Linked DNA regions of Loktanella sp. M215. The protein of the gene in region 1 binds, or shares a complex with, the protein of each later gene. Links are inferred from orthologs where the notes say so. Each region holds a gene or a part of one and is shown on either strand. Other genes may lie near its edges. The genes, in order: secY and secA.

What was found.
Region 2: the proteins of secY (region 1) and secA are in contact, whole or in part, in a crystal structure (PDB 3DIN), measured with the Thermotoga maritima proteins. The link is inferred for Loktanella sp. M215 from one-to-one orthologs. Residues at the interface, in WP_004081795.1 of Thermotoga maritima: Glu108, Gly109, Glu110, Glu111, Ala236, Glu237, Arg238, Arg239, Ile240, Thr241, Ile242, Gln243, Tyr244, Ala245, Arg246, Arg247, Val248, Thr249, Gly250, Arg251, Arg252, Val253, Tyr254, Gly256, Ala257, Ser258, Thr259, Tyr260, Leu261, Pro262; in WP_004082002.1 of Thermotoga maritima: Glu261, Ala262, Arg263, Lys300, Ala301, Arg302, Thr303, Ile304, Ile305, Leu323, Tyr324, Asp325, Pro326, Val329, Ser330, Tyr333, Ile336, Lys340, Phe345, Val349, Glu363, Phe364, Tyr374, Ser375, Gly376, Gly377, Glu393, Ile395, Thr482, Ser483.

What each region holds. Positions count from the first base shown.
Region 1 is NZ_WMEA01000001.1:1,378,480-1,395,357, reverse strand. The notes cover bases 467-3,276. They hold secY (preprotein translocase subunit SecY), read right to left. Parts: upstream 2,648-3,276; coding sequence 1,286-2,647; downstream 467-1,285. Other genes in these bases: rplO (50S ribosomal protein L15), read right to left, coding at 2,753-3,241; GLR48_RS06775 (adenylate kinase), read right to left, coding at 642-1,289. Also shown: rpsK (30S ribosomal protein S11), read right to left, coding at 1-60; rpsM (30S ribosomal protein S13), read right to left, coding at 73-441; GLR48_RS06760 (acyl-CoA dehydrogenase), read right to left, coding at 3,384-4,595; GLR48_RS06755 (class I adenylate-forming enzyme family protein), read right to left, coding at 4,600-6,093; GLR48_RS06750 (acyl-CoA dehydrogenase family protein), read right to left, coding at 6,123-7,235; GLR48_RS06745 (acyl-CoA dehydrogenase family protein), read right to left, coding at 7,243-8,433; GLR48_RS06740 (acetyl-CoA C-acyltransferase), read right to left, coding at 8,446-9,621; GLR48_RS06735 (3-hydroxyacyl-CoA dehydrogenase NAD-binding domain-containing protein), read right to left, coding at 9,647-11,734; GLR48_RS06730 (IclR family transcriptional regulator), read right to left, coding at 11,820-12,629; GLR48_RS06725 (TRAP transporter large permease), read right to left, coding at 12,659-13,996; GLR48_RS06720 (TRAP transporter small permease), read right to left, coding at 13,996-14,526; GLR48_RS06715 (C4-dicarboxylate TRAP transporter substrate-binding protein), read right to left, coding at 14,597-15,640; ethanolamine ammonia-lyase subunit EutC, read right to left, coding at 15,773-16,567; GLR48_RS06705 (ethanolamine ammonia-lyase subunit EutB), read right to left, coding at 16,564-16,878. UniProt on the Escherichia coli protein: The central subunit of the protein translocation channel SecYEG. Consists of two halves formed by TMs 1-5 and 6-10.
Region 2 is NZ_WMEA01000001.1:920,702-930,505, forward strand. What follows is about bases 4,449-7,687. They hold secA (preprotein translocase subunit SecA), read right to left. Parts: upstream 7,361-7,687; coding sequence 4,649-7,360; downstream 4,449-4,648. Other genes in these bases: GLR48_RS04485 (hypothetical protein), read right to left, coding at 4,449-4,538; GLR48_RS04495 (peptidylprolyl isomerase), read left to right, coding at 7,552-7,687. Also shown: GLR48_RS04470 (DUF475 domain-containing protein), read right to left, coding at 1-1,030; RadC family protein, read left to right, coding at 1,142-1,903; GLR48_RS04480 (phosphate ABC transporter substrate-binding/OmpA family protein), read right to left, coding at 1,900-3,435; more of GLR48_RS04485, read right to left, coding at 3,465-4,448; more of GLR48_RS04495, read left to right, coding at 7,688-8,502; bifunctional glutamate N-acetyltransferase/amino-acid acetyltransferase ArgJ, read left to right, coding at 8,506-9,717; 8-oxo-dGTP diphosphatase MutT, read left to right, coding at 9,714-9,804. UniProt on the Escherichia coli protein: Required for protein export, interacts with the SecYEG preprotein conducting channel.

The DNA.
Region 1 (16,878 bases):
GCCAGCTGCGATGTTCTTGGAGACCTTTTTCTTGCCGGTCCGGCGGGTATCTCGTGCCATGATCGGATCTCCTTATTTCTTCTTGCCAGCAATGGCCTTAGCGGGGCCCTTGCGTGTGCGTGCGTTTGTGTGCGTGCGCTGACCGCGAACGGGAAGGCCACGACGGTGACGCAGGCCGCGGTAGCAGCCAAGGTCCATCAGACGCTTGATGTTCATCTGGGTTTCACGACGCAGGTCGCCTTCGACGGTGACATGTTCGTCAATGTATTCGCGGATCTTCAACACTTCGGCGTCGGACAGATCGTTCACGCGGCGCGCGGCATCGATGCCGGTCGCTTCGCAGATCTGTGCGGCGGTGGTGTTGCCGATACCGGCAATGTAGGTCAGGGCGATGGGAACCCGCTTTGCAGAGGGGATATTGACGCCGGCAATACGTGCCAAGGTAGCTTCCTTTTCGTTGCGGGTCCGTGATACCAGACCCTTTTTTCACAACGCAGGCCCGTCCGACGCGCGGCGGGCCCATGTCATATGAGGTATTCCGTAACCTTTGGGTGCGACCCGGTCACGGCAGGTGATTCCCTTGCGGGATGGGGGTATCTAGAGGCGTGACGGGTGGGGGTCAACCCCCCTTGCCCGCAGGATCAGGTCAGCGCTTTCTTGATCTGCGCCGCAACCTCGTCCATGCTTGCCAACCCGTCCACGGATGTCAGGTCGCCACGCGCATAGTAATAGCCGACCAGCGGGCTGGTCTGCTTGTAATAGGCCAGCAGGCGCGTCTTCAGGCTGTCGGCGTTGTCGTCCGCGCGGCGCACGAATTCCGTCTTTTCACCGCAGTTGGTGCAGACGTGATCGGCAGGGATCGGCTTGGTATCGTCGTTATACACTTCGCCGCAGTTCTTGCAGGTCGACCGGGCCGTGATGCGCGCGACAAGCGCTTCATCATCGACCTTCATCTCGATCACGCGGTCCAGATTTTCGCCCAGTTCGGCCAGCAGATTGCCCAAGGCATCCGCCTGCGCCAGCGTGCGCGGGAAACCGTCGAAGATATAGCCGTTCGCGGGGGCATCATTGGTCAGATGCTCGCGGATCAGGCCGATGACGATCTCGTCCGTCACCAGTTCTCCACGATCCATCACGTCAGCCACACGCTTTCCCATTTCGGTGCCCGATGTGCGGGCTGCGCGCAGCATGTCGCCGGTGGACAGTTGCACCATGCCACGTTCATCGACCAGACGGCGTGCCTGTGTGCCTTTGCCCGCCCCCGGCGGTCCCAGTAGGATAATATTCATCGACGCGCCGGTCCCCTCCGCTTGGTCGTACTGCGCTTGCCGCGCAGTTGCGATTTTTCGATCAGCCCCTCGTACTGGTGCGCCAGCAGGTGGGATTGAATTTGTTGAATGGTGTCCATCCCGACCGAGACGATGATCAGGACCGATGTGCCACCAAAGTAGAATGGCACCGCAAACTGGCTGCGGATGATCTCGGGCAGCAGTGCCACCAGCGCGAGGTAGCCAGAGCCGAGGACCAGAATGCGGTTCACGACGTAGTCGAGGTATTCCGCCGTCTTCTTGCCCGGACGGATGCCGGGGACAAAGCCATTCTGGTTCTTCAGGTTGTCGGCGACCTCGTCGGTCTTGAAGGCGACTTCACGGGTGTAGAAGTAGGTGAAGAACACGATCATGATCGTGAAGAACAGCAGATAAAGCGGCTGGCCGGGGCCGAAGTAGGCCAACAGCGTCGACATGAAGGCGTTCGACGACCCGCCAGAGAAGGTGCTGATCGTGGTCGGCAACAGCAGCAGGGCGCTGGCAAAGATCGCAGGAATCACGCCGGCCGGGTTCACCTTGATCGGCAGGTGCGACGACGACGCATCATAGACCTTCATCCCGCGTTGCTGGCGGGGATACTGGATGTGGATCTTGCGCAGTGACCGTTCCATGAACACCACGAAAGCCAGGATCGCGATCACCATCAATATCACGCCGACGATCACGAAGGGGCTGATGGCACCCGACCGTCCCTGGCTCAGGAAGCGGGCCAGTGCGGCGGGCACTTCCGCGATGATGCCGACGAAGATGATCAGGGAAATGCCGTTGCCGATGCCGCGGCTGGTGATCTGCTCGCCGACCCACATCAGGAACATGGTGCCGCCGACGATCGTGATCACGCAGGCCGCCACAAAGAACAGGCCCGGATTGGATGCAAGGCCACCGGCCTCCAGCGACTTGGCCAGACCGTAGGCCTGTGCCGTCGCCAGCAGAACCGTGCCGTAGCGGGTGTACTGGTTCATCTTGCGACGCCCCTGCTCACCCTCTTTCTTGAGGTTCTTCAGCGGCTCCCACATGGACCCCAGCAACTGCACGATGATCGAGGCGGAGATATAGGGCATGATGCCCAGCGCGAATATCCCCATACGGGACAGCGCGCCACCGGTGAACATCGACAGGATGCCCCCGATGCCTGCCGCCGCACCGGTCATGAATTCGCGCAACTGCACGCCGTCGATGCCCGGAACGGGAATATAGGTGCCAAGGCGATACACCATCAGCATGCCGATGGTGAAAAGGATGCGGCTGCGCAGCTCTGTCGCCTTGCCGAAGGCGCCCCAGCTCATGTTGGCGGCCATTTGTTCTGCAGCGGATGCCATGCAAGTCTCTTTTATATGAAAAACGCCGCCAAGCGGGTGTCCCGATGGCGGCGTTTGGGAAAACTCAGACCCTATCTAGGCGACACGCGCGCCGCCCGCAAGCGATCAGGCCGCCGCAGCGTCCGCCTTGGGCTTTGCGGTCACGGTCACGGTGCCGCCGGCCTTCTCGATGGCCTCGATCGCGCCCTTGGATGCGCCGTGGACGTGCAAGTTTATCTTGGATGTGATCTCGCCCTTCGCCAGCACACGGATGCCGTCCTTCAGACGACGGATCAGACCGGAGGCGATCAGCGCGTCTTCGGTCAGGTCAGCCGATGCGTCGATCTTGCCCGCATCGATGAACTTCTGGATCAGGCCGACGTTCACGACCGAGTAGGTCTTGGCGTTGATGTTGTTGAAACCGCGCTTGGGCAGACGCTGGTACAGCGGCATCTGGCCGCCCTCGTAGCCCTTGATCGCGACGCCCGAGCGGGACTTCTGACCCTTGATACCACGGCCACCGGTCTTGCCCTTGCCCGAACCCGGGCCACGGCCGACGCGCTTGCGGCGGTGGGTTGCGCCTTCGTTGTCGGACAGTTCATTCAGCTTAAACATTGTCGCTTCTCCTTTGGCCGGAGGACCCCGTCCAGCGACGGAAATGGGGCACACGGCATTTCATACATGTCCGAACCCGGAAAGGTGCGGACTGGCGGCGTATAGCGGTGCGGCCTGACAGCGTCAAGCCGCACCAAGGGTCTTAAAAGAACGCCTGCAGACCGGTGATCGCGCGCCCCAGGATCAGGGCATGCACGTCGTGCGTCCCTTCGTAGGTGTTCACGGTTTCAAGGTTGATCATGTGGCGCATGATCTGGAATTCGTCGGAAATCCCGTTGCCGCCGTGCATGTCGCGGCTGTCGCGCGCGATGGTCAGCGCCTTGCCGCAGTTGTTGCGCTTGATCAGGCTGATCATCTCGGGCGCGGCCTGACCGCTGTCCATCAGGCGACCGACCTGCAGGGCGGCCTGCGTCCCCAGCGTGATCTCGGTCTGCATGTCGGCCAGCTTTTTCTGGAACAGCTGGGTCTGCGCCAGCGGCTTGTTGAACTGCTTGCGGTCAAGGCCGTACTGCCGCGCGGCGTGGAAACAGAACTCTGCCGATCCCATCACACCCCATGCAATGCCGTAGCGCGCGCGATTCAGGCACCCGAACGGCCCCTTCAGACCCTGCACACCCGGCAGCAGGGCATCCTCGCCCACGGCCACGTCCTTCATCACGATCTCGCCGGTGGTGGACGCACGCAGGCTCAGCTTGCCCTTGATTGCGGGGGCAGACAGCCCCTCCATTCCCTTTTCAAGGATGAAGCCACGGATCTTGCCGCCATGCTCCTCGGACTTTGCCCAGACGACAAAGACATCGGCGAAAGGCGCGTTGGAAATCCACATCTTGGCGCCGTTCAGCACATAACCGTCGGCGGTCTTCTTGGCGGTGGTCTTCATGCCCGCAGGGTCGGACCCGGCGTCAGGCTCGGTCAGGCCAAAGCAGCCGATGTATTCGCCGCTGACCAGCTTGGGCAGGAACTTCCGACGCTGCTCCTCGGACCCGTAGGCGTGGATCGGGTACATCACCAGCGACGATTGCACGGACATCATGGACCGATATCCCGAATCGACCCGCTCCACCTCTCGCGCGATCAGACCGTAGGTGACGTAGGACGCGCCAAGGCCACCGTATTCCTCTGGGATGGTGCAGCCCAGCAGGCCCGCTTCGCCCATCAGGGGAAACAGGTCCGGGGCGGCAGCCTCGTCGCGGTAAGCCTGAATGACGCGCGGCTGCAGCACGTTCTGCGCGAAATCCCGCGCCGCGTCGCGCAGCATGCGCTCGTCTTCGGTCAGTTGGGTTTCCAGCAGCAGGGCGTCGGCCCAGTCGAAGGGGCCAAGGTCCGGGCCCATGCCGATCATATCTTTTGCCATTGTGTCAGTCCTTTGCTGTCAGCCGGTCCGCGAAGGTGTCCAGCAGTTTGTGTTTCAGGATCTTGCCAGTCGGTGCGGCGGGCAGTGCGTCCACCGGAAAAATGCGTGTGGGCCGCTTATAGCCGCTCAGACGCGCGGCGGCAAAGGATGCAAGCGCGCGGGTATTGAAAGCAGCGGGATCGCGGCACTGGACGAAGGCCAGGATATCCTCGTCGCCCTGCGCATTCCGGGCGCCGATCACGGCGCACTGGATCACGTCCGCATGGTCGTTCAGGGCCGCCTCGACCTCTGGCGGGTAGACGTTGAAGCCGCCCCGGATGATCAGTTCCTTGGCGCGACCCACGATGTGCAGCCGCCCTGCCGCATCGATCCGTCCCAGATCGCCGGTCCGCAGCCAGCCGTCCTTCACGGTCTGCGCCGTCAGGTCGGCGGCGCGGAAATAGCCCTTCATCACGTGCGGCCCCTTGGTCAGCACCTCGCCCGCATCCGCACCGGCGGGCGCGTCGATGCGGACCGACACGCCGTCAAAGGGCAGTCCGGCACTGGTATCGGGATCACCGATCACATTCCGTGTGCCGCTGACGCCGGCGGTGCTTTCGGTCATGCCGTAGCCGTTCTGCAAAGGCAGGTCATAGAACGCCTCGGCCTTGGCCTTCCATGCGGGATCAAGCGGGGCGGCCCCAGACGAGACGTAGCGCAGCGCGCTGCCCGTCAGCCGCATCATGCCCTGATCGGCGGCGTATTGCATCAACAGGGCGTGCATCTGCGGGACACCCGGAAAGATCGTGGCCCCACCGGTCAGGGCGGCGTACAGCTTTGCGGGGCTGAACCGGGTTTCCAGTTGCAGGGTCGCCCCACTGATCGCGGTCGCGACGAGGACGGAGGCGAGGCCGAACACATGGGTCAGCGGCAGCACGCCATAGATCCGGTCGCCCTCGGTCATTGCCCGGATCCGGGCCGACAGGCTGCCCGCAAAGATCAGGTTGGCGTGCGTCAGCATAACGCCCTTCGGCGCGCCCGTGGTGCCGGTGGTATAAAGGATGACGGCCACGTCGTCCGTGTCGGCATCCGGAGCCTGCGGGTCCAGCCGGGCCATGTGGAATGCGCCGAAACCAGCATCCTGCGGCGCGGCGTCCCCGGCATGGGCCGCCGCCTCGGCCGAACAGCCGCTGGTATAGATCACGACCCGCGGCAGGGCATGGTCGATCACCTTCGCCAGTTCGGGTGCCGTCATGCGGGCATTGACCGGCACGGCGATGGCCCCGGCCCGCACGGCGGCGTGGATGAAGACGGCGGTCGCCAGACAATTCTCGGCGACGATCAGCACGCGGTCACCCGGGCCTGTGCCAGCCGCCGCCAGCATATCTGCGGCGGCGGTGACGTGGGCGTCGAGGGCCGCAAAGCTGGTGGTCAGCCCTGCGTCGATGACCGCGGCGGCGTCAGGGCGCACTGTCGCCTGGCGCGCGATCAGGGCGTCGATGTGGTCCGATTCTGACATGGCAACACCGCCTCCCCGCGGTGGTCGGCTCAGGCGACGGCGAGGGCGATGAAGCGGTCCATGTGATACAGCGTGTCGCCAAAACGGTGATCGACCATGACCAGACGTTTCGCGAGGTGCGCCAGACCATATTCCTCGGTCATGCCGATCCCGCCGTGCATCTGGATCGATTCCTCGGCCACCAGACGCGCGACCTGCCCGATCAGGGTCTTGGTCGCCGCGACATGAACGTCGCGCACGGCAGACTCTGCCTCCAGATGACCGGCAAGGTTGATGACGGCGGACCGGGCCTGCTCGATCTCGATCAGCACGTCGGCCATGCGGTGCTGCAGCGCCTGAAACTTGCCGATCGGCTGACCGAACTGCTTGCGCGTCTTCAGGTAATCGACCGTCAGGATGCGGATCGCTTCCATCAGACCGACCGCCTCTGCGCTGATCGCACAGGTGGCGCGGGCGTATGCGGTGGCGAGGGCGGCGTAGGACTGTCCTTCGTCCCCCAGCAGCGTGCCGGGTGTGTCGTCCAGCGTGACCTCTGCGGCGTGACCGCCACCGGTCAGCGGGTAGCTGCGGCGCGTCAGACCGGGCGCGTCGGCGGCGACAAGATAAAGGCTGATGCCGTCCTGATCCGCCACGCCGCCCGCCGTGCGGGCGCTGACGATCAGCGTGTCCGCAGCACCGCCGTTGATGACGACGGCCTTGCGGCCCGAAAGCTTGCCACCCAGAGCCGTCGTGCTGACCCGCGACAGGTCATAGCGGCTGCCGGGTTCGGCATGGGCCAGCGCCAGTTGGCGTGTGCCTGCAATGATCTCCTCCAGCATCGCTTGCTGGTCGTCATTGCCCAATGCCGCAATCAGACCGCCGCCCAGGATGCCGGTGTCGATCAGGGGATCGGTCGCACCCACACGGCCCATCTCTTCGGCGACCAGCGCCAGATCGAAGCCCGCGCCGCCAAAGCCGCCCTGTTCCTCGGTGAACAGCGCGCCGATCACGCCCATTTCAGCCAGACCGTTCCACACGTCCTGGGACGTGCCTATCTCGCTGTCCGCGATCTGCTTCAGCAGGTCGGGGGTATACTTGTCGCGCAGGAACCGCCGCAGGCCGTCCTGCAACATCTGGCGTTCGTCTGTCAGATCAAAGTTCATGGCGTCCTCACAGTTCCAGAATGGCTTTGGAGATGATCGCCCGCTGCACCTCGTTCGACCCCCCGTAAATCGAGAGCTTGCGGTTGTTCAGATATTGCCCCGTCCGCGCGCGGGCGTAGTCCGGGCCGATGGGGGCGTTGTCGCCGTCCACCGCCTCTGACGGGAACGGCATCGCATAGGGGCCGACGGCCTGCATAGTCAGGGCGTTGATTTCCTGACGGACCTGCGTGCCCTTGACCTTGAGCATGGAGCTTTCGGCGCCGGGCGCCTGCCCCGCCGCTGCGGCGCTGATGACCCGCAGGTTCGTCGTGGCCATCGCCATCAGGTCGATCTGGACCTGTGCGATGCGGGCGGCGAACAGCGGGTTTTCGATCAGCGGTTTGCCAGCTGACAATTCCAGCCGCGCGATCCGCTTCAGCTGCTCCAGCCCTGCGCTGGCAAAGCCCACACCGGCGATGTTCGTGCGCTCATGCGTCAGCAGGTACTTGGCGTAGGTCCAGCCCTTGTTTTCCTCGCCCACCAGATTGGTGGCGGGCACGCGGACATCCTCGAACCAGACCTCGTTCACCTCGACGCTGCCGTCGATCAGCTTGATCGGGCGCACGGTGATGCCGGGGCTTTTCATGTCGATCAGCAGGAAAGAGATCCCTTCCTGCGGCTTGCCCTCTTTCTGGGTCCGCACGAGGCAGAAGATCCAGTCGGCGTGCTGCGCCAGCGTGGTCCAGGTCTTTTGCCCATTGACGATGTAATCGTCACCGTCGCGCACGGCCATCGTCCGCAGGGACGCGAGGTCGGAGCCGGCACCCGGTTCCGAATACCCCTGACACCACCAGTCGTCGCCGTTCAGAATGCGCGGCAGGTAATGCGCCTTCTGCGCGTCCGACCCGAACTTCATCAGGACCGGCCCCAGCATCGCGATGCCGAAGGGGACGATGCGCGGTGCTGCGGCCTTGGTCATCTCGTCCTCGAAGATGTGGCGCTGCACGGCGTCCCAACCGGTGCCGCCGTATGCGACAGGCCAGTTGCCCGCCAGCCAACCACGGGCGTTCAGGATGGCGTGCCATTCCTCGTGGTCCTGCTTGGTCAGCTCTTCGCCCGACTTGACCTTGTCGGACAGGCGCGCAGGCAGGTTGTCGGCCAGAAAGGCGCGGACTTCGTCGCGGAACGCGATCTGGTCGTCAGTGTAATTCAGGTTCATGTCACTTCCCCTTCAATAAATCTCGAACAGGCCGGCAGCCCCCTGGCCGCCACCGACGCACATGGTGACGACGCCCAGCTTGGCGCCGCGCCGCTTGCCTTCGATCAGCAGATGGCCGGTCATGCGGGCACCCGTCATGCCAAACGGATGACCGACGGCGATGGACCCACCGTTCACGTTCAACTTGTCGTTGTCGATGTGCAGATGGTCGCGGCAATAGATCAGCTGGCTGGCAAACGCCTCGTTCAGCTCCCACAGGTCGATGTCATCGACCGTCAGCCCAGCGCGTTCCAGCAGGCGCGGCACGGCGTAGATCGGACCGATGCCCATCTCGTTCGGCTCGCAGCCCGCTACGGCGAAGCCGCGGAAGGCGCCCAGCGGTGTCAGGCCCGCGCGCGTCGCCTCTTTCGCGTCCATCATCACAAGTGCAGCGGCACCGTCGGACAATTGCGAGGCGTTGCCCGCCGTGATGAACTGATCCTCGCCGCGCACGGGCGACAGCTTTTGCAACCCCTCCAGCGTGGTCGAGGGGCGATTGCATTCATCCTGCGCGATGGTGATCTCTTGCTCCGAGGTTTCCTTCGTCGCCTTGTCCATCACCTGCATGGTCACGGTCATCGGCACGATTTCATCGTCGAACTTGCCGGCCTTCTGCGCTGCTGCGGTGCGTTGCTGGCTTTGCAGGCCCAGCTCGTCCTGCGCCGCGCGACTCACGCCATAGCGGGCGGCGACGATGTCGGCGGTTTCCACCATCGGCATGTAAAGGTCGGGCTTGTTCTCCAGGATCCAGGCCTCGCGCGAGTTGCGGACGGGCGGTTGCACCATGGAGATACTCTCGACCCCGCCGACGAGGATGGCTTTCGCCCCCTCCTGCACAATCATGTGTCCGCCCATGGCGATGGCCTGCAATCCGCTGGCGCAGAAGCGGTTCACTGTCGTGCCGGCGATGGATACGGGCAGGCCTGCACGGCTTACGATCTGCCGCGCGATGTTGCCGCCCGTGACATATTCCGGATAGCCGGTGCCCCAGATGCTGTCTTCGATCAACGCGGGGTCGATGCCCGCGCGGTCCACTGCAGCCTGTGCGACATGGCCGCCCATCGTGGCGCCGTGGGTCATGTTGAACGCGCCGCGCCCGGCCTTGCCGATGGCGGTGCGGGCGACAGAGACGATGACGGGATATGACATGGGATGTCCTTTCAACGGGTCGGGATCAGCGGTTCAGGCTGGCAAAGGTTTGACCGTCCGCCACCAGCCGCTCCAGCAGCGGTGCGGGGGTCCAGAAATGATCGTCGGTCGTGGCGAAGGCACGGATGTCAGACAGGATGCTCTCCAGTCCGACCGTATCGGCATACTGCAGCGGCCCGCCGCGATGGCGCGGAAAGCCGTAGCCCGACAGGAACACGACATCGACGTCCGAGGGGCGCTGCGCGATACCCTCGTCCACCACCCAGGCGGCCTCGTTCACCATCGCGGCCATGGTGCGACGCACGATTTCATCCGCGGTAAAGGCGCGCGGCGTCAGGCCCAGATCTGCGCGGGATTTGTCGATGATCGCGGTCACGGCGTCGTCCGGGCGGCCCTTCGGGCTGTCCGCGTCGTAGATGTAATAGCCATGCTTGGTCTTCTGACCCAGCCAGCCTTCGTGATAAAGCGCGTCAGCGAACACCGGTGAGCGGTCGCGCGGATGCGCATCCGCCGCCTTGCGCTGACGGGTCATGTATCCGATGTCGAGGCCGGCGAGGTCGCTGACCTGATACGGCCCCATGGCAAAGCCGAAATCGACCAGTGCGGCGTCCACGGCATAGGGGCTCGCCCCATCCAGCACCATGTGGTCCACCGCCGTGCGGTAATGCGACAGGATGCGGTTGCCGATGAAGCCGTCGCAGACACCGGCGCGCACGCCGATCTTGCCCAGACGCTTGGCCAGTGCGAAGGCCGTTGCCGTCACGTCGGTCGCCGTCGCGTCGGCCACCACGATTTCCAGTAGCTTCATCACATGCGCCGGGGAGAAGAAGTGCAGTCCGATCACGTCTGCGGGCCGCTTGGTCGCCTGCGCAATCCGGTCTACGTCGAGGTATGACGTGTTCGTCGCCAGCACCGCACCGGGCTTGCAGACCCGGTCGAGTTCCGCGAAGACCTCTGTCTTGACGTCCATGTTTTCGAACACGGCCTCGACCACCAGATCGGCGTCGGACAGGACGTCATAGCCCACCACCGTCGCCAGCATATCCGACAGGATCGCGTCGCGCCCTGCCTCGGTCAGCTTGCCGCGCTTGACGGCGCTGGCCAGGTTGCGGGCAATGGTGTCGCGGGCCTTGTCGGCCGCGGCGTCGTCGCGTTCGACCAGCGTCACGTGCAGACCGGCCAGCACCATCGCAGTCGCGATGCCGGCCCCCATGGTGCCGCCGCCGATCACGCCGGTGCGGCTGATGTCGCGCGGCGAGACGCCGTCGATCTCTGGCACCTTGGCCACGGCGCGTTCGGCAAAGAAGGCGTGCATCAGGCCGGACCGCTGCGGCGTGTCGAGCATTGACAGGAACAGGCGACGCTCCTCGGCCAAGGCCTCGTTAAAAGGCAGCGTCGTCCCCGCGATGACGGCATCCAGCACGGCCAGCGGGGCGACCTGCCCCTTGGCGGTCTTGGTCAGACGCTGGCGCCATGTGGCGATCAGGTCAGGGTCGGCGCCGGGGAACGGCAGGTCGGTCACAGCGCGCGGCCCGGCCCCGTCGGCCACAAGGTGTGCCGCGTAGGCCAGCGCGTCGGCGCGCAAGTCGCCATCGGACAGCGTATCGACAAATCCCATGTCCAGCGCCTGCGCTCCGCTGACCGGCTTGCCACCCGTCATCAGGCCCAAGGCGGCCTCCAGCCCGACAAGGCGCGGCATCCGCTGGGTACCGCCGGCACCGGGGATCACGCCGAGTGTCACCTCCGGCAGACCCAGTTTGGCCGTGGCGGTGGCGATCCGGTAATGCGCGCCCAACGCCACCTCCAGCCCGCCACCAAGGGCGGTGCCGTGGATGGCTGCGACGACCGGCTTTATCGCCGCGGCGATCCGGTTGATGACGTCCGGCAGAAAAGGCGCAACGGGCGGCTTGCCGAATTCGGTGATGTCGGCGCCACCGATGAAAAGACGGCCCGCGCCGATGATGACGGCAGCCTGCGCCGCAGCGTCGTCGTCAAAACGGGTGATGGCGTCCCACAGCCCTTGCCGCACGACCTGCCCCAAAGCGTTCACCGGCGGATTATCGACCGTGATGACGGCGATATCGCCTTCGATTGTATAGTCTACCTTCGCCATGACCGTCTCCTCCGCCGTGTTGGGCTATGACATAACGCATTGCGCCATCATTTCAACATGCAAAACTATATTCTACTATGCGGAATTATAGATTCCGCATGCCAGCGCTTCCGCCCTGCCCCATCATCCGTTCAAGATCGCGCACGGTGCCCAGCAGCTTTGGTCCCACCTCGTCCTGCATGCGGGCGACGGGCAGCGCCTCGGGCATCGCGCCGCAGGTAAAGATCACGGGCTCTCCCAACTCTCGCGCCAGAAACGGCACGGCGACGGCATGGATGTTGGCCGCGAAATAGCTGTCGGGGTCGGTGATGACGAAACCCTGCGTCACGATCTGGTTGTGTGCGGCGCTGCGGTCCGCGACGGCCTGCGCCGGGGTCAGTCCACGGTCGCCGTCCGCATCTCTGACGGCAGCCGCAAAGCCGTCCTCGGACAAGGCAGCCAGCATGCAATGGCCCGAGGACGACCCATGCAGCGGCAGCCTGTGCCCGACTTCCAGCCACAGGGACGCGACATTGCGCGGACGCCATGTCTTGACGATGAGCATCCGCCCCAGATCGCGGACCAGCATCAGCGACAGTGTCCCCGTCTCGTCCGCCAGACGTTGCATCAACGGCCCGGACAGGTCGACAAAGGACAGCGATGCACTCGCCATATTGCCCAGCGCCAGCAGCGCGGGACCGGGGCGGTACCGGTCGTGGCGGCGGGCGTGTGTCAGATAGCCCAGCGCCTGCAGCGTGAAGGTCAGCCGCGAGACGGTGGATTTCGGCAGGCCTGTGCGGTCCGAAATCTCGGCATTGCCTAAGCCGTCGTCAGAGGGGCGGAAGGCCCGCAAGACGCTCAGCCCCCGCGCCAGCGTCGTGGCAAAGCGCCGGTCCTTCTCGATTTCGCTGTCCATCGTGTTCATCCTGTCTGACCCCGCGTCATCTATAGCGAGTTCGGAATCAGAAGCGAGATGATCGGAAAGCTCATCAGCAGGATCAGAACGACCACGTCGATCGCAAGGAACCGCCAGATGCCGGCGAAAATCTTGTCGATCGGCACGGCCTTGCCCACGACGTTGCTGATGACAAAGACGTTCAGGCCGACGGGCGGCGTGATCAACCCGATCTCCAGCAGTTTGACCACCACGACGCCGAACCAGATCAGGTTGAAACCGTAGCTTTCGACCAGCGGCACCATCAGCGGCAGGGTCAGCACCATGATTCCGATGGGGTCGAGGAACATGCCGAGGATCAGGTAGATCACCGCGATGGCGGCCAGCAGGAAAGCGGGCGAAAGTTGCGCATCACCGACAGCCGTCACGATGGCAGGTGCAACACCCGTCAGCGCGATGAAGGCGACAAAGATCTTGGCGGCGGCGGCGATCAGAAAGATGCTCGACGTCTGGATGCAGGTCTCGCGCAAGGAGTCCCACAGGTCGTGCAAGGACAGCTTGTGCTGCGCGAAGCCGATCAGGCAGGCGGCGGCGACGCAGATGGCCGCAGCCTCGGTCGCGGTGAAGAAACCGCCGTAGATGCCGCCGACGATCAAGCCAAAGAGCGCGATGGCAGGCCAAGCGCCCACGGCGGCGGCCAGTTTGTCCTGCAGGGAAATCTCGCCCTCGTAGGCGGGGGCGGCCTCTGGCTTGGACTTCACCCAGACATAGATCGCCAGCAGAAAGCCTGCCAGCGACAGGATCCCCGGCAGGATCCCCGCCAGAAACAGGGAGGAAATCGAGGTTTCCGTAAAGATCCCGTAGATGATGAACAGCACCGACGGCGGGATCAGCGACCCCAGCGTGCCGCCCGCCGCGACGGATGCGGTGGCAAGACCCTTGTCATAACCCATGCGCAGCATCTCGGGCGAGCAGATGCGACCCATGGTAGAGGCACAGGCAATGGACGATCCCGTGATAGCCGAAAACCCGCCGCAGCCGACGACGGACGCCATGGCGACCCCGCCCGGCACCTTGGCCAGCCAGACGCGCGCGGCGTCATAGATGCGTGTCGTGATGTCGGCACGGTAAGCGATGTGTCCAAGGGCGATGAACAGCGGGATCATCGACAGGTCGTAGGAATGGATCAGGTCGAAGGAGTTGGAAAACACCAGAGAGGTCGTGGGCCGCATCGCCCTGTCCGGCGTAAACGCCCCGGTGCGGGTGGCGAAAATGACAAAAGTGCCGATAGTGCCGATGCCCGCCAGCGCAAAGGCGATGGGCACGCGCAGCGCCAGCAGGCCGATCACGGCGGCAAAGGCGATCAGGCCGATCAATGTGCCGTCCATCAGGAATGATCCTCTTCGGCGAAGGTGGAGGAGGTGGTTTCCGACAGCGCCGGGATGCCACCGGCCCGCAGGGTGCGGATGTCGGCAATGACCAGCAGCAACAGCCGCAGCCAGCAGAACGACATGCCGATCAGGAACAGCACGCGGCCCGGCCACTTCGGCAGGTTCAACTGGCCGAAATAATAGCTGCCGCTGCCGATGGTGTGGGTCACCTCGCTCCACCCGGCGTACAGCAGTGGGGACAGGGCAAACAGACCGACGAGGCCACCGAAGACGACCAGCCAGCCCTGCGCGCGCATCGGCAGGCGGTTCGACAGGAACTCTACCACGATGTGCGCGCGGGCGGTGGTTGCGGCGGCCAGCGGCAGGACGATGGCGACGACCATCAGTTCGCGGACCATGACGATCGTGTCCGGCACGCCGGAATTGACGGTGATGCGCAGCAGGACACTGACGGTGATCAATAGCCCAAGTGCGACCACGGCACAGCACGCCAGATCAAGCAACAGCCGTTCGATGCGATACAGCATCGGCCCCTCCCCTAGAATTCATGCGTAAAAGCCGGGCTGCGCCGTCATGACGGCGCAGCCCGTGGTCAGGTCAACGTGTCCAGGGATAGCCCTGCGCGTCGCGCTCTGCGGTGTATTTGTCCAGCAGCTCGCGGTAGGTCGCGAGCATGCCCGCACCGTCCAGACCGGCGGCCGTCGCCTGCTCGACCCAAGCGTCGATGTAGGGTGCGCCGCGCTCGACCAGCTTGTCACGCTCGGCCGCATCCAGTTCGATCACCTCGACGCCCGCGTCTTTCATCGTCTGCACGGCCGCGTCGTTGTCGGCGTTGATCAGCTCGCCCAGCGTATCGGCCATGCCAACACCGGCTTCGTTCAGCGCGGTCTGCTGTTCGGGTGTCAGCGCATCATAGGCAAATTTGTTCATGAAGATGCCCAGCGCGCCGACCTGACCCCAGTTCAGGATCGTGTAGCTGCTCATGACTTCCTGCTGCTTCAGCGCGGCCACGGCATAGGAATAGCCCTGCGAGCAATCCAGCAAACCGGTATCGAGACCCTGATAGGCGTCATAGATCGGCATGGCGACCATGTTGGCCCCGAGGTCGCGGAAGACATCACCGTAGGCACCCACACCGCGCACCTTCAGACCAGAGACATCGTCGACCGTGCGGATCGCCGCACCCTTGCAGCCGATGTTCACGGCAGAGGTCGTGAACGTGCCCAGATAGACCAGATCCTGCACCGCGAGATTTTCGGTGATCGCGGGATCGGTGCGCATCAGCTCGTCCGTGGCGCGCATGCCGACCCAGGCGTCGCTGTTCAGCAGCGGCAGGTCGGCGATGTCGTAGGCGACCATTTCCTGCGGAAAGTAGACGCCGATGATCGTGCCAAGGTCGGCCACGCCATCGCTGACACCCTGCAAAGCCGCGTCGGCCTTGAACAGCGCGCCGCCCCACTGGATGTCGATGGTGACATCGCCATTGGTGCGGGCCGCCACGTCGTCGGCAAAGGCCTGCGTCGCCTCGGCGCGGGCACCGCGGTTCGGACCCGCCTCGCCCAGAATCAGTGTGGTTTGCGCGGCCAGCGACGTTGCCGCCATGCCAAAGGCCACCGTTGCGGCAGTCAAAGTCGTTCTCATCGTCGCTCCTCCCAGAACTTCCACTTATACGAATACAGTTCCACTATACGGAATTAAAATTCAGCGCAACGGGATTTACCACGACAGGCGGAAATCGCCCATCGGTTGTTTTTCGTTAGCGTAAGACGTGCCTCAGGACGCAGGCGGCGACAGGAATGTCCGCGTGCTTTCACCTGCGATGCCACTTGGATCAGCAGAGCGGTCCTTCAGCGCAACGCCGGACAGATTCAACGCCTCAGCCTGCCCCAGCACGTAGGCCGCCCGTACCGCGGCACGCTTCGGCTCCAGACCCGCAGGCCGCACATTCGAGATGCAGTTCCGACGGGCATCGTTCAGCCCCAGCGCGGGCGCCCATGTGAAATAGAGGCCGAGCGAATCGGGCGAGGACAGCCCCGGCCGCTCTCCGATCAGGACGAGCACGGCCCGCGCCTGCAGCAGGGCGCCGACGTGATCACCGATGGCGACACGGCCCTGGGTCACGATGACCGGTGCGGCAATCCGCAGGTCCGGTCGCAGCGGCAGGAACGCCTGTAGAAACGGCACCGTGTTGCGCTGGACGGCAAGGGACGACAGACCGTCGGCGATAACCAACGCAAGGTCCGGTCGATCGGGCGTCAGCCGGTCCGCATCGACAGCCAACAGCTTGCCGCCCTTGGGCGGGTGGCGCAGGTAATCGTTCCGGTCCACCGCCTGACTGCGCAGCGCGATGGCCGGGGCCAGTCCCGCGATCCCGGCCAGACCGGCCGTCAGCGCGTCCACGTCCAGCGGCAGATGGACAGCGTCACGGGCCTGCGCATGGGCCTGCTGAAAGGCCAGCAATTCCCGCGTCGGCAGGCTGGTCCCCACCCGCCCCAAGCCGATCCGCGCATCGGTAAATTGACGCAGGATGCGCCACGGATCTTCGGTCAGTGGGCCCGGTGCGGTCATGGCTGCAACCGCGCAAGACTGCGGGCAAAGCCGTCGGGAATGCCGCCCTGCAGGCGAAAGCCGTCGGCGCTGTCCATGATGCCCATGCGGCCCAGCCAGGCATCGAACTCCGGCGCGGGCTTCAGCCCCAATACCCGGCGCAGATACAACGCGTCGTGGAACGAGGTCGTCTGATAGTTCAGCATGATGTCGTCCGCCCCCGGGATTCCCATGATGAAGGTGACACCGGCGACGCCCAGCAGGGTCATCAGCGTATCCATGTCGTTCTGGTCCGCGTCGGCGTGATTGGTATAGCAGACGTCGCAGCCCAT
Region 2 (9,804 bases), 470 kb from region 1 along the record:
TTTCGCATTTACGCACCCGCAGCGACGACCAGAACGCGGCGGCGATGAACCCGGCCCCCAGCAGGCCGGTCACGTATTCCGGCACCTCGATCATGGTCTGGGCGAACATGATGAACGACAGGACCAGAATCGACCAGAACGCCCCGTTTTCAAGGTATTCGAATTCGGCCAGCGCCCCCTTTTCCACCAGCATGATGGTCATCGACCGGACGTACATCGCCCCGATCCCCAGACCGATCGCGATCAGCAGCAGATCCTGCGTCAGGGCAAAGGCGCCGATCACCCCGTCAAAGCTGAAGGAGGCATCCAGCACCTCGAGGTAGAGGAACGCCCCGAACCCGGCCCTTGCCGCCCCTTCCAGCACCTCGTCCGAGGAGTCGAGCAGGTAGCCGATCACGTCCAGAGCAAGGAAGACGACAAGCCCTGCGACGCCGGCGAACAGAAAGGTGGCGACCTCCTCCTCTGGCAGCAGCCAGGCGACCAGCAGCATCGCGACCAATACCACGGCCATCTCGATCCCGCGGATGCCGGAAAACCGCGCGACCGCGCGCTCGATCGGGGCGATCCAGTGGACGGTCTTGTCCGCATCGAAAAAGAACCGCAGACCGACCATCATCAGGAAAGCACCGCCGAAGCCCACGATCGGGACGTGGGCCTCCTCGATGATGTGGGCATATTGCGCCGGTTCGGTGATCGACAGGTGCAGCGCCTCCCACGGGCCGACACCGGCGGCGACAACGACGATCAGCAGCGGGAACACCAGCCGCATGCCGAAGACCGCGATCAGGATGCCCCAGGTCAGAAAGCGCTTCTGCCAGACCTCTGACATGCGCTTGAGCGTATTGGCGTTCACGATGGCATTGTCGAAGGACAGGCTGATTTCCAGAACGGCCAGCACGCTGCCGATCAGCAGGAAAGTGACAGCGCCAGACGTGCCCCCCTGCAGCACGTAGCCCAGCACACCAGCAAGGACCAAGCCCAGAATTGTCACGACAAAGGACCAGCGAAAGTAAATCAACACGTCTTTCAAAACCGGAAATTCCTCTGCCCTGTCCCCCTCACCTAGCAATTCCTTTGCGCATCGCAAGCCGTCGAGGTGCGTTAATGCTTTGTTCACCACGGCTGCGGCATCATTGCGCCCATGACCCATGCTTTTCAGGAATCATTGCCGATCTTTGCCCCCGGCGCCCCGGACGAGGCGGAGACCGCGACGCCTATTGGCGGGCGGCAACCGTCCTATATCAGGGATCATCGCCAACGCTTGCGCGACCGGTTCATGGCGGGCGGTGCTGCGGCCCTGCCGGATTACGAGCTGCTGGAACTGGTCCTGTTCCGCGCCATCCCGCGGCAGGACGTCAAACCCCTCGCGCGGGTGCTGATCGACCATTTCGGCGATTTCAACCGCGTCCTGTCCGCCCCGGCAACCGCCCTGCGCAAGGTCAAGGGCGTCGGTGACGCGGTCGTGGTCGAGTTGAAGGTGATCGAGGCCGCGGCGCATCGCATGGCCCGCAGCAAGGTCATGGCCCGCCACGTCGTCAGCAGTTGGGATGCGCTGCTGGACTATTGCCATACGGTCATGGCGCACCGCGATACCGAACAGTTCCGCATCCTCTACCTCGACACCAAGAACACGCTGATCGCGGACGAGGAACAGGCGCGCGGCACCATCGACCACGTGCCGGTCTACCCGCGCGAGGTGGTGAAGCGCGCGCTGGAGCTGAACGCCGCCTCGCTGATCCTCGTTCACAACCACCCCTCCGGCGATCCGACGCCGTCGCAGGCCGACATTTCCATGACCGCCCAGATCGCAGCGGCGGCGCAGGCGCTGGGGCTGACGGTCCACGATCACCTGATCATCGGAAAATCCCGCGAGCTGTCGTTCCGGGCCGAGGGGCTGCTTTAGTCGCCCACCCAGACCTCGACCCGCCGGTTCATCCGGCGGCCCCATGACGTGTCATCGCACCCCATGGGCAAGGCCTCTCCGAACCCGCGGGTGCCGATCCGCACGTCGTCGGGCAGATGGCCCAGCAGCGTCAGCAGGGCAGATTCGACCGCCAGCGCCCGCGCGGCCGACAGGTCGCGGTTCGCCTCCGCCTCGCCCTCTGCGTCCGAAAAGCCGATCAGCATGATGTCACGCCCGGCGTAGGCGCCGTTGCGGATGGCCAGCGCGAGGGTGCGCAGGTTGGCGGCCGACGCGGTATCGAGGTCCGTCGTCCCGTTCGCGAACCGGAAGGTCAGCGAGATCCGGACGCGGGCCAGCATCAGGGCGACCATGTCCTGCAGGTCGCGCAGCGATGTGTCGGGACCGGCGATCGCCACGGCATGGGCGATCCGTTCGCCCTGATCGTCCAGCGGGATCGGCGTGATGCCCTGATCCGACAGCCCCGCCCGCCGCACGATCAGCTGTGCGGCGGGGCTGCGCAGCCAACGCAGCAGGTCGCGGACAACATCCGGCTGGCGATGCGACCGGACAACGGCAAAGGCCAGGGTCGTCAGGGGGTAATCCTGCGTCTTCAAACCCGCAAGCCGCGGCACCCTCGTCAGCCCGCAGTTGTCGCGCAGACCCAAGGGCTGCGCCACGCCCGTTGCGCGCAACGGCGTCACACCCAATGCACCGGGATCGGCGGCAACGGCGGCCGCCAGATCGGCGGCGGTCGCATGATAGGTGATCGCGGCTGCGGGCGGTTTTGGCAAAAGCGCCAGAAAGGCCTCGACCTGACCGTCCTGGGCCGGCCCCAGATGCAGGGTCAGCGGTTGCGGCGCCTGTCCCAGGGACTGCCAGTCGACGATCCGCCCCGCAAAGGCTGCGATGATGGCGGCGGGATCGATGGTCCGCTGCGGATTGCGGGGCGAGGTGACAGCGACCAGCGCCTCGCCGCCCAGAACAAGGCTGCGATCGGACGCAGGGGCCAGATCCAGTCCGACCTCTGTGGCGCGGTCGATTTCGCGCGGGTTGGCGGCACGATAGGTCAGCGCGATGTCCGTCTCGAACGTGATCAGATCGGCAAAGGCTTCGGCACTGGATCCGGCGCGCAGCCGTACGTGCAGAAGGGGGTCCCCGGCGGTATCCTGCAGGACGAAGCGGGCGGTGTCGTCGACGTCAGGCTCCTGTGCCAGCGCCAGCCCCGTCTCGCGCGCGTAGCCGGCCAGCAGCGCCGGCACCAGCAGGCCGCTCAGCACCGGCTCTCCCGACAGGCGCAGGGTGGGGATATAGCCGTCGCGGGGCGGACAGTCGGCGCCGGCGCAGGTGACACCGGCATAGGCCAGCGTCACCGGCCCGTGGGATGATTCGATTTCCAGATAGGTGCCGTCGTAACCGGCGATCCGTCCGGTCAGCGTCAATGCGCCTTGGGCAGAGGTGATCGTGACCTCCTCGGCCCATGTGGGCCCGGCACAAAGCAGCGCTGCGGCAAGTCCCCCTGCCGCAGCGTACATCAGTCTGTTTCCGGATCGTCGCTGTGGCGTCATTGCGCCGCGAGTGTCAGGTCCGCAAACATATTTTTCAACACAAGAAATTCACCGATCGCATCGCAGTCCGGCATTGTCATGGTCAGGTCGACGGCATGGGGCGGCTGACGCGGGCCGATCTGGATGCTTTGCGCAGCCACGTCGCGCCCGCAGTTGCGGTTGGTCACCTCGGTTTCGACGTTCAGGATCACCTGACCGTCAAGGGCGGCGTGACCGCTGGGAAAGGTATAGATTTCGGCATGCAGCGCATCGCTGATCGCGACATCGCCAAGCGTCGTGATGAATCCGCCGGTGCCGGCGGCAGCGGCTTCCGGCGTGCCGGCGCTGGCGGACCAGATATGCCCCGCATCGTCGTAGCCCGCGCCGAATTCCAGCGCGTGCAGCTGCATCCCTGCCTCACCGCGCCATTGCAGAACAGCCCGGTCAAGGTCATCCAGCCCCGGCACGTCGACCGCAATCGCGGCACCCGGTCCATCATTGAAATCGGCGATGAACAGCGCATCGGTGACGAGGGCCGGCACATCGACCTGCAGGTGGCCCGCAGCGTCGGTCAGCGCGCTGAACATCATCCCCCGGTGGTGAATCTTTACCGTAGCCAGCGGGTGGCAGGCATCCGTCAGGGACAGACGCACCATGGCAAGCGGCAGAACCTCTGCCGTCATGTCGGCGGCGCATGAGGGTGTCGCGGCGGGCGCGGTGTCGATCGGCAGAACCTCTGGCAAGACATCGGCCTTGGCGGGGATCGGGGTCAGCATGTCCGTCGCTGGAAGCGCCAGCGTGGGGGCAGCGGTGTCCGTCAGGCTGACAGGTCCGATCGATTGCATCTGCGGCACGGCGATTTCCTGCGGCATTGCAACCGGCACCGTCCAGTCCACCGACGGGCGTTGCGCCGCGACGGCCGGGGTCAAGGCGACGGCGGCATCGTCAGCGCGCTGGTCTGGCCCCTCGACGGGTTCGTCAACGCCCAAGCGTGACGCCAGCGCATCGCCATACTGCATCACGAAACCAATACTCAGCGCGACTGCGAATGTCGTGCCTGCCGTGATCGCCCTGCGTGCCGTCTGTCTCATCTGCCGTCTCCTGATCCGAGTGGGATACGAAGTCGGTTTGCAGTGCCGCGGTGTCCGTAGAGGGACCGCGGCAAGGTCTTAACATGACATGAATGTGGCGAAGCCCTGCGTCAGAGGGCGCCGTGGCAATGCTTGAACTTCTTCCCCGACCCACAGGGGCAGGCATCGTTGCGCGCCGGATTGCCCCAGGTGCTGGGATCATCCGCGACAAAACCTTCGCGGGCCGTGGCATCGCCCGGTGTGGCGGCAGAGGTCGCCCGTTCGACGGTTTCATCGGGTGCCGGTGCGGCAGCGGCCTGTTGCTGACGCAGTTGCGCCACCATCTGGGCCTGCTGTTCCGCCGTCATCGGCTGGATCTGACCCAGCTTTTGCGTCACATCCAGCCGCAGACCGTCCAGCAGCCGTTCGAACAGCTGGAAGCCTTCGGTCTTGTATTCGTTCAGGGGATCGCGCTGCGCATAGCCACGGAACCCGACGACCGACCGCAGGTGTTCCAGCGTCACCAGATGCTCGCGCCACTTGGCGTCGATGGTCTGCAGCAGCACCTGCTTTTCGATATTGCGGATCGTGTCAGCGCCAAAGGCTTCTTCCTTCTTCGCCATATGCTCGTCAGAGGCCTGCTCCAGCCGTTCGCGCATGACATCGGCGTCGACGCCTTCTTCCTGCGCCCAGGCCATGACGGGGACGTCCATGCCAAGGTTCTGGATCACATCGGCATACAGCGCCTCTGTCGTCCACTGGTCGGAATAGCTGCGCGGCGGCATGTGCTCGTCGACCATGTCCTCGATCACCTGATGGCGCATGTCGCGGGCGATCTCTGACAGGTCCTGCGCTTCCATGATCTCGCGGCGCTGGCCAAAGATCACCTTGCGCTGTTCGTTCATCACGTCGTCGAATTTCAGCAGCTGCTTGCGGATGTCAAAGTTGCGCCCTTCGACCTTGGCCTGCGCGCGTTCCAGCGACTTGTTCACCCAAGGGTGCACGATCGCCTCGCCTTCTTTCATGCCCAGCGTCGACAGCACCTTGTCCAGACGTTCGGACCCGAAGATCCGCATCAGATCGTCATCAAGCGACAGGAAGAACGACGACCGGCCCGGGTCGCCCTGACGGCCAGAGCGTCCGCGCAACTGGTTGTCGATCCGACGTGATTCGTGACGTTCCGTGGCCAGCACGAACAGACCGCCGGTTTCCAGCACCTTCTTCTTTTCATCCGCATGTTCCGCCTCGATGCGCTCGCGGATCTGGTCGGGCTCGGCCTCGGGATCGGCGTCCAGCGCCTCGATCACCTTCAGCTCCACGTTGCCGCCCAGCTGGATGTCGGTGCCGCGCCCGGCCATGTTGGTGGCGATGGTGACGGCGCCCAGCTTGCCGGCATCCGCGATGATCTGCGCTTCCTGCTCGTGCTGGCGGGCGTTCAGGACGTTGTGCGGGATGCCCTCGCCCTTCAGCAGATTGGACAGGAATTCGGATTTCTCGATGCTTGTCGTGCCGACGAGGATCGGCTGCTGCTTGGCATTCGCTTCCTTGATCTCCTTGACCACGCCCTCGAATTTTTCGCGCGCGGTGCGGTAGACCTGATCGTGTTCGTCCTGCCGCTGGATCGGACGGTTCGTCGGCACCTCGACCACGCCAAGGCCGTAGATTTCCATGAATTCATCGGCCTCGGTCAGCGCCGTGCCGGTCATGCCGCCAAGCTTGGCGTACAGGCGGAAGTAGTTCTGGAATGTCACCGACGCCAGCGTCACGTTCTCTGGCCGGATGCTGACACCTTCCTTGGCCTCGATCGCCTGATGCAGACCGTCGGACAGGCGGCGGCCGGTCATCATGCGGCCCGTGAATTCGTCGATCAGCACGATCTCGTCGTTGCGGACGATATAATCCTTGTCCTTGGCGAACAACTTGTGCGCCTTCAGCGCCTGACTGGTGTGGTGCACCAGCGACGCGCTTTCGGGATCGTACAGCGTCTGACCTTCCGGCAGCAGGCCTTTGCGCGACAGCGCTTCTTCAAGGTAATCGTTGCCTTCGTCGGTAAAGCTGACGGACCGCTGCTTTTCGTCCAGCGTGAAATGGTCGTCGATGATCCCCGGCACGATCGTGTCGATGTCGCGGTACATCTGGCTGCGGTCCTGTGCCGGGCCAGAGATGATCAGCGGCGTCCGCGCCTCGTCAATCAGGATGGAGTCGACTTCGTCCACGATCGCGAAGTTATGCGGGCGCTGGTACATCTGCGACAGTTCGGACCGCATGTTGTCGCGCAGGTAATCGAACCCCAGTTCGTTGTTCGTGGCATAGGTCACGTCGCACTGGTAGGCTGTGCGCTTTTCCTCTTCGGGCTGCTGCGGCACCACGACGCCGGTCGTCAGACCCAGCGCGCCGTAGACCTTGCTCATCCAGTCGGCGTCGCGCCGCGCGAGGTAGTCGTTCACCGTGACGATATGGACGCCCTTGCCCGACAGCGCGTTCAGATAGGCCGGGAAGGTCGCGACAAGGGTCTTGCCCTCGCCGGTCTTCATCTCGGCAATGTTACCCTGATGCAGAAAGATCCCGCCCATCAGCTGCGTATCAAAGGCGCGCAGGCCAAGCGCCCGGCGCGCCGCCTCGCGGCAGTTGGCAAAGGCTTCGGGCAGCATGTCGTCAAGGCTCTCGCCCGCTTGCGCCCGCGCCTGCAGGTCGCGCGTACGTTCCTTGATCTGGTCGTCGGACAGCGCGGTAAACTCCGGCTCCAGCGCGTTGATCCGCTCGATCAGGGGGCGCACGGCCTTGACCTTGCGGTCATTCGCGGTCCCGAAGACCCTTTTCGCAATCGTTCCAAGACCCAGCATGTGCTCTCCAAGCGGACCTGTGCCGCCCCTGTGATACCGATGTGAGAGGAGGTTGCTTGTAGGCGTATGCCAAGGCCCCTAAACAAGGCAGCAAGACCAGCCCCCTCAAGGCTTGACAGCGATGTAAGGGGCGGGCTGAAAACTGTCAACGTTGTGCCCCGTTGGGGTGCAGGAGAGTAAGGACGTAAACGATGTCGAAATTGACCTATCTGCTGGGCTCGGCTGCGATGGCGCTGACCCTGACAAGCGCCGTTCAGGCGCAGGACACCACCACGACCGAGGCCCCCGCAACCGAAGCACCGGCGACAGATGCACCGGCAACGGACGCTCCCGCAGCGGATGCGGCCACCGCTGCACCGGTCACCGCCGATCCCGCGACCGTCGTCGCCACCGTCGACGGGACCGACATCACTCTCGGCCAGCTGATCATCGCACGCAGCCAGTTGCCGCAGCAGTACAACCAGTTTCCGCCAGACGTGATCTATCAGGGCATCCTCGATCAGGTCGTGCAGCAGCAGTTGCTGTCCAACAGTCTGACCGACGTGCCGGCGCGTGTCGGCTGGGCGATGGCGAACGAGGAACGTTCCCTGCGCGCGGGCGAGGTCATCACCGACCTCAGCGCCACCGCCGTCACCGACGAGGCCATTCAGGCCGCCTATGACGAGATGACCGCCGCTGCCGCCGCCGACCCCGTCATGGAATGGAACGCCAGCCACCTGCTGGTCGAGACGAAGGAAGCCGCCGAAGCCGCGCAAGAGCGGATCAACGCCGGTGAAGACTTCGCGGCCGTGGCGACAGAAGTCTCCACCGGTCCCTCCGGCCCGACGGGCGGAGAGCTGGGCTGGTTCGGACCGGGCCAGATGGTTGCCGAGTTCGAAACGGCACTGGACGGCATGGAACCCGGCGACGTGTCCGGCCCGGTCCAGACGCAGTTCGGCTGGCACATCATCAAGCTGAACGAGACCCGCGAAAAGCCGGTCCCGACGCTGGAAGAGATGAAGCCCGAGATCGTCAGCAACCTGCAAGAGGCCGTCATCCTCGCCAAGATCGAAGAGCTGAAGGCCAACGCCGAGATCACCCTGCCAGAGGATGGCAGCATCGACCCCGCCGTCCTGACCAACCTCGACCTGCTGGAGAAGTAACTCATGGCCCTGTCCCCGCTTGCGCCCGCCGCATTTCCTGACCTGCCCGTCATCGACGGCGTCACCTTTGCAGCCGCGCAGGCGGGGGTGAAATACAAGAACCGGACCGACGTGATGCTGGCGGTGCTTGCCGCCGGCAGCACCGTCGCCGGTGTTTTCACCCGCAGCGCGACGCGTTCGGCCCCGGTGCTGGACTGCCAGTCCAAGCTGGGCGCCGGTGACGGCGCCGCGGCGATCCTCGTGAACTCCGGCAACTCCAATGCCTTTACCGGCAAGGCGGGCACCACATCCGTCGCGGCGATCTGCGACGCCGTGGCCGCCGCCACCGGGATCGACGCGGGCCGCGTCTTCACCGCGTCCACCGGCGTCATCGGTGAACCGCTGCCCCACGACCGGATCGTGGCCAAGATCGACGAACTGAAAGAGGCGCAGTCCCCCACCGCGATGAACGACGCTGCTCGCGCCATCATGACGACCGACACCTTCCCTAAGGGATCGACGCAGACTGTCACCATCGACGGCAAATCCGTGAAAATCGCTGGCATCGCCAAGGGATCCGGCATGATCGCCCCCGACATGGCGACGATGCTGGTCTACATCTTTACCGACGCGAAGATCGCCTGGCAGCCCCTGCAGGACATGCTGGGCCGCCTGACCGACCGGACCTTCAACAACATCACCGTGGACAGCGATACGTCCACCTCCGACAGCCTGATGCTGGCCGCGACCGGCACCTCCGGCGTCGACGTGACCGGTAACGCGGCCTTCGAAGAAGCCCTGCACACAGTGATGCTCGACCTGTCCCACCAAGTCGTGCGCGACGGCGAGGGCGCCACGAAGTTCGTCACGATCAAGGTCACCGGTGCCGCCTCCGATGCCAACGCGCGCCTCGTCGCCATGGCGACGGCGAACAGCCCGCTGGTTAAGACCGCCGTGGCCGGCGAAGACCCGAACTGGGGCCGCATCGTCATGGCCGTCGGCAAATCCGGCGCGCAGGCCGACCGCGACACCCTGACGATCCGGCTGGGCGATCTGGTGCTGGCCCGGGACGGCTGGCGCGCACCGGAGTATTCCGAAGAAAAATGCGCCGCCTACATGAAAAACCCGGACATCGACATCAACATCGACCTCGGGCTTGGGTCCGGCACCAGCACGGTCTGGACCTGCGACCTGACCCACGCCTACATCACGATCAACGCCGACTACCGCTCGTGAAGATCCTGCTCGTCTCTGCCGTCGCACTGATCGACGTGGACGGGCGCGTGTTGTTAGCCCAGAGGCCCGAAGGCAAGTCCCTCGCCG